DNA from 2 places in the Ensifer sp. genome. Region 2 is predicted to be linked to the other one. Evidence: riboswitches for the same ligand, from Rfam matches in the RefSeq annotation. Region 2 holds a riboswitch; the other holds the start of a gene.
What was found. Region 2 has a riboswitch for cobalamin ahead of metE (5-methyltetrahydropteroyltriglutamate--homocysteine S-methyltransferase). Riboswitches for the same ligand answer to the same signal wherever they lie in the genome.
Positions count from the first base shown of each region.

Region 1: it holds a riboswitch for cobalamin, as region 2 does, so the genes downstream of both, RTP54_RS19670 (ABC transporter substrate-binding protein) here and metE (5-methyltetrahydropteroyltriglutamate--homocysteine S-methyltransferase) in region 2, are expected to answer to the same signal.

Region 1 covers NZ_DALZXU010000004.1:159,616-162,821, reverse strand. Annotated here, with positions in the region: gene RTP54_RS19675 (FecCD family ABC transporter permease) at 1-327, opposite strand, end outside; gene RTP54_RS19670 (ABC transporter substrate-binding protein) at 324-1,307, opposite strand; cobalamin riboswitch at 1,545-1,791, opposite strand; gene RTP54_RS19665 (alkaline phosphatase) at 2,013-3,206, shown strand, end outside.
Region 2 covers NZ_DALZXU010000006.1:120,177-123,382, reverse strand. Annotated here, with positions in the region: gene RTP54_RS22665 (LysR substrate-binding domain-containing protein) at 1-806, opposite strand, end outside; gene RTP54_RS22660 (hypothetical protein) at 937-1,281, shown strand; cobalamin riboswitch at 1,300-1,520, shown strand; gene metE (5-methyltetrahydropteroyltriglutamate--homocysteine S-methyltransferase) at 1,617-3,206, shown strand, end outside.

The DNA of each region.
Region 1 (3,206 bases), on a different contig from region 2:
TGCGCCGGCGGAAATGCCGAGGATATAGGGGTCTGCGAGCGCGTTCCTGAGCAGGGCCTGCAGCACCACTCCGCAGAGCGAAAGCGCTGCGCCGCAGCAGGCGGCCACCACAGCGCGGCTGAGGCGATAGTTCCAGACGATGCCCTCGTCGATCGCATCGAGCGGGTATCCGGCGCCCCACAGGCGGTTGGCAACGGTCTTGCCGACGACGTCGAGCGGAATGGCGGTCTCGCCGATGGCGGCGCCCAGTGCCAGCGCAAGGAAAAGCAGTGCGAGCGCCGTCGAAACGGCGCCCGTGCGGTTGATTGCCAGAGGGGCTGACCTCACTTCGCCAGGCCGGCTTTTTCGACCGCGTCGGCCAACACCTCGATGCCCTCGATGGTTCGGATCGTCGGGTTCATCGCCTGGGCGTCCATGACGACGATATGGTCGGCCTTGACCGCCGGCATCAGGCTGGTGACCGGATCCGACTTCAGGAACTTCATCTTCAGCTCCCAGTCGTCGGCGGGGAAGCGGCGGCGATCCATCTTGCCGATGACCACGATCTTCGGGTCGGCCTTGGCGATGGTTTCCCAGCCGATGGTGGGCCATTCCTCTTCGGTGGACACGACGTTCTTGATGCCGAGCGCCGACAGGATGTAGCCGGGCGCGCCATTGGTGCCGGCGACATAGGGATCGATGTCCATCTCGGCGCTGGAGAACCAGAAGACCGCCGACAGCTTGCCGTCGGCATTGGCGATCTTGCCGCGGGCGGCTTCCTCGCGCGCCTTCAGCTTGGCGATCAGGGCCTCGCCGCGATCCTGCACGTCGAAGATCTCGGAAAGCTCTGATATCTCCTGGTAGATCAGCTCCATCGAGAAGGATTTGTGGCGCACGCCGTCGCCACCGGCGGAGTTGTCCTTGGCGGCGCAATCGGCGGGCGAGACATAGACGGGGATCGACAGTTCGGCAAACTGCTTCGGCGTGGCGACGATGCCCTCCGGCCCGACATGCCATTGGAACTGCGCGGTGACGAGATCCGGCTTGGTGGCAACGACGCTTTCGAAGCTCGGGTCGTTGTCGGCAAGCCGCGGCACCTTGGCGTTGACGTCCTCGTAGCCCTCGATGACAGGGCCGATCCATACGGCGGTGCCGACCACCTTGTCGGCGAGGCCGAGAAGATAAAGAATTTCCGTGGTGCTCTGACCGATCGAGGCGGTGCGCGTCGGCGCCGCCTTAAAGGTAACCTCCTGGCCGCAATTCTTTAAGGTCAGGGGGTAGCTCGTCGCGGCCGCAACAGCGGTCGAGGGAGCGACGGTCAAAAGCAGGGACACGGAAACGGCAAGGGATGGGCAATAGCGCCCGACGGCATTGAAAATGGCTTTCAAGGGAATTCTCTTTTCTCGTGAGCTTGCGAAGGGTCAGCCGAAGCGGCGACAGCCGGCCGGCCGGATTTCGGGAGACAAACGATCGCAAACGTCGAGAAGGACGGGAAAAGAGGGCGCAAAGCCGCCGGGTATGCGGATCATGGACAACTCCTGTTCCGGGCAACCCCGCCCGTGACGCTGGATCTTCTGCTTGACGGCAGGTCTCCTGGCTCGCGGATCAGGCGCCTTTCACCTGCCTTCCCGCAACGCGCCTGGCGCGATCGCAGTGGCATGGCGCGCTGTCGCGCCACGAGGGGTGTTCGGCATTCCGCTTACAGTTGCGGGGGCAGCCACGGTCTCGGTCCCTTTTGGGTCGTCCTCACCGTGTTCCCTATTAATCCCCGTCGGAGTCATCCTTGGGGGAACCGTCGCCGCTACCCTTAGTGTTCCCGTCGGCGTGCCGTCAAGGCGCCAGGTTGCGGAAAATGAGACCGTACGACAGCGGCGTGGCGGCTTACCGTAAAGCGGTGCTCGACCTTGCCTTCACCGATTTGTCGTCAAACCGTTCAAATTCTTTCACGCGGCTGTTAAGTCGCTGACATCAGAACAGCCAAAGGTCCGGTTCGCGAAAACCCCGCTTTCGCGAGGTTCGAACCGGAGGCTTGTTTGGCCGAAATTCTCAGCACGCTGTCGCGCCGCTCCTTCCTTCTATCGGCCGGTGCCGCCGGCCTTGTCGCGTCTTCCGGCCTTGCCACGCCATTCTATGCCCGCGGCTATGGCCGGCCGGAATTCATCCATGGGGTTCAGTCAGGCGATGTCGACACAAGCTCGGGCATGGTATGGACACGGGTCGACAGGCCCTCGCGGGTGGCGGTGGAGTATTCGACAACCGAGAGCTTTTCCAATTCGGTCCGCCTTGCCGATCTCACCGCGACACCGCAGACGGATTGTGCGGTGAAGTGTTCGCTCGAAAACCTGCTGCCCGACCAGGATATCTTTTACCGTTTCGTCGCGACCGATCTTTACGACGTCAATCGAGTGTCCGAACCGGTGACCGGCCGGTTTCGCACGGCGCCCTTGCGCAAGCGCTCGATCCGCTTCGTCTGGTCCGGCGACACGGCCGGCCAGGGCTGGGGCATCGACGATGTCGGCATGAAGACCTATTCCACCATGCGTCTGCACGAGCCGGACTTCTTCATCCACTCCGGCGACACGATCTATGCCGACAATCCCATTCCCGACGAGATATCCTTGCGCGACGGAAGCGTGTGGAAGAACCGGGTGGTCACCCACGAGAAGCGCGACGTGGCGCGCACGATCGAGGAATATCGCGGCCAGTGGAAATACAACCTGCTCGACGCCCATGTGCGCGCGCTCAACGCCGTCTGCCCGACCTTCTATCAATGGGACGACCATGAGGTGCTGAACAACTGGTCGGCCTCCACGGACCTCAGAGACGATCCGCGCTATCCGGAAAAGGACGTCGGCGTCTATGCGGCCCGCGCCGCCCGGGCGTTCAACGAGATGACGCCGATCCGCAACATCCCGACCGAGCCCGGCCGCATCTTCCGCAAGATCGCCTATGGTCCGCTGCTCGATGTCTTTTTCGTCGATCTCAGATCCTATCGCGGCCCCAACCAGGGGGAGGGCGACGGCGGCCTGTTCGGCTGGCGGCAGGCGGACTGGCTGAAGCGGGAGCTTGCCGCTTCGCGTGCCGTGTGGAAGGTGATCGCCTGCGACATGCCGATCGGCCTCGTCGTCTGGGACGACTATGCCAACCGGCGCGGATCCGATGCCATTGCCAACGGCGACGATGGCCCGCCCATGGGCCGGGAGACCGAGTTTGCGGATCTGCTGCGC
Region 2 (3,206 bases):
TTCTGCCGCCGGTGGCTTTGCGGATAGACCAGCCAATAGGCGCGGCCGTCCCGGACCACATGGTTGAACGGCCGGATCAACTTTCCGCTGCGAAGCTCCTCGATCAGGAAGGTGGAGACCGCCATGGCGATGCCGTGGTCGAGCAATGTGGTGGCGACATCCATCGCCTGGACGTCGAAGATCAGCTCCGTGCCGTTGCTGGCCGGCGGTTCCACGCCGGTCTCGACCATCCAGCGACGCCACCAGCTGGCATTGCCGAATCGCCTGACATTGAGAACGTCTGCGGGGTGCTTGAGCTGATGCTTCTCCAGGAATGTCGGCGTGCAGACCGGCAGGTACTCGATCGGGAAAAGCGGAAAGACGTCATGGCCCGGCCAGTCGCCGTTGCCGCTGCGCACCACCAGGTCGATGGCATCACGCTTGAAGTCGATGAGCTCGGTCGACATGTGCACCCGGATGCTGATGTTCGGATGGGCCGCCTGGAACGAGGCGAGCCTCGATCCGAGCCAGCTCGAGACCACCGTCGGAAGGACGGAGATGTGCAGGTGATGCTCGGTCTTGTCGGCGATCTCCGAAAAGGCGTTGCCCAGGAGGTCTATGGCTTCCGTCACTTTCGGCGCGAGTTGCCGGCCGGCGGCCGTGAGCCGCACTTCCCGCGGCATACGGACGAAGAGGGCTGTGCCGGTGCGCTCCTCGAGCAACCGGATCTGATAGCTGACGGCGGCCTGGGTCATGCCAAGTTCCTGCGCCGCGCGGGTGAAACTCAGGTGTCGGGCGGCGGCCTCGAAGGCACGCACCGCGCTCATGGGGGGCAATTTGCTCATGCGTTGAGATAAGCATTCTTTATGGCAGCATGCGAGAAACCGCTTTGCGCGAATCCACGAAAATCCTCAATTTTGTCGCGAACACATCACCGCAGAATTGAAGGGGTTAGCAATGCCGAGCGCACTGCGATCGATCATCCGTCATGTCTGGACTTTCGCGAGAAGAGCCGCGGACGTCACGACGTCGGTCGATACATTCAACGAATTCCAGCTGAGGGACATCGGCCTGACGCGCGACAATGACAGCATCCGTGCCCGGGCGGGCGACATCGCCGCGCCTTGGCAGCACGTGGTGGATGCCAAGCCCTTCCAAGCGCCTCTGGCGCCTGCGCCCGATAGCGCCTCCGCTTCCACACAGGTCGTGAACGTCGATGCCGCGCTGCGACCCGAGGCAACGAGTGCCGCCCGACCGCGGACGGAGGAAAATAAAGACATAAACATTTCTTTATGCGGTTGACCTTGCCGACTTGGAAGGGCATTGTCGTGCAATCGTGGTTCTGCGGCTCGTCTTGCGACGGGCCGGAGCTAAGAGGGAATTCGGTGCGGCACCGTGAGGTGCTCATGCCGGAGCTGCCCCCGCAACTGTAAGCGGCGAGCGGCCGTCCAATGATGTCACTGAGGGAGACGCCTCGGGAAGACGGGACGGTTCGTGTTGACCCGCAAGCCAGGAGACCTGCCGCGATCGATAACGTCCACGGGCGGGGTGTCCGATGTGCCGCCTTGACGAGCGAGCCTGCCTCGGTCGTGGATGCGTCGCGTTCAAAGCCTTGCCCACAACCTCGGGGTAAGGAAATGACCATCAAGACAGCCAATCTCGGCTTTCCACGTATCGGCCGCCACCGCGAACTGAAATTCGCGCTGGAGCGCTACTGGGCCGGCAAGATCGACCGGAACGACCTGCTGAACGTCGCAGCGACGCTGCGGGCGGAAAACTGGGCCGCGCAGAAGGCGCGGGGAATCCGGATCATTCCATCGAACGACTTCTCGCTCTACGATCAGGTTCTTGACACATCCGTGCTCGTCGGCGCGGTGCCTGCGGCCTATGGCTGGAAGGGCGGCCCGGTCGATCTCGACACTTACTTTGCCATGGCGCGCGGTTCGACGGCTGCCACGTGCGCTTCCGGTTGCAGCCATGGAGTCGATGACAGCGGCAACCCGGCGCAGGAGATGACCAAGTGGTTCGACACCAATTACCACTACATGGTCCCCGAGTTTACCAAAGACCAGCGCTTCGAGCTGACGCGCAACGCACCGCTTGAGGCCTTCATGGAAGCCAAGGCGCTCGGGCATGTCACCCGGCCTGTCCTGCTTGGCCCCGTCACCTTCCTGAAGCTCGGCAAGGCGCTTGCCGGCGGGTTCGAACCGATCGATCTGATCGAGCGGCTGCTGCCCGTCTATGTGAAGCTTCTGAGCGAGCTTGCAGACGCGGGCGTCGAATGGCTGCAGATCGACGAGCCCTGCCTGGTGCTCGATCTCAACGAGCGGGAGCGCCAGGCGCTGGCGCTCACCTACCAGACATTCGCCTCGGAAATCCCTCAGCTGAAGATCATGCTTGCGACCTATTTCGGCGCGATTGGCGACAACCTGCCGACGGCGCTTTCGCTGCCGATCGCGGGCCTGCACCTCGATCTGGTCCGTGCACCGCAGCAGCTGGAAGCCCTCATCCAGACGGCACCGGCGCATCTGGTGCTGTCGCTTGGCGTCATCGATGGCCGCAATGTGTGGCGAACAGACCTCGCCGGCCTGTTCCGCCGCCTGCAGCCGCTGATCGAGGCGCACGGCCGCGAGCGCATCGAGCTTGCGCCGTCCTGCTCGCTGCTGTACGTGCCTGTTGATCTCGACCTCGAAAAAGCGCTCGACCCGGAGCTCGCCTCATGGCTTGCCTTCGCCCTGCAGAAACTGGACGAGCTCAATCTGCTTGCCCGCGCCTTCGAGCCCGGCCTCGCCAATCCGGAACAGGTATTCGAGAAATCGATCGTGGCGGCAGCGGCGCGTCTGACCTCGCTCAAGGTCCATGACCCGCTGGTCGCCGGACGCCTGAAAGGCCTGACGGCTGCCGAAAGCCGCCGCCAGTCGGGCTTTGCAACGCGCCGGCGGCTGCAGGAAGAGAGGTTGGCGCTGCCGCTTTTCCCGACGACGACGATCGGCTCCTTCCCGCAGACACCGCAGGTGCGCCAGGCGCGATCGCTGCATGCCAAGGGCGAGCTCAGCTATGTCGACTATCTTGCATATCTGCGCCAGGAGACGGAGAAGGCCGTGCGCTGGCAGGAGGACATCGGCATCGAGGTGCTGGTGCATGGCGAGTTCGAGCGCAACGACATGGTGCAATATTTCGGCGAGCAGCTTTCCGGCTATGCCTTCACCCAGAGCGGCTGGGTGCAG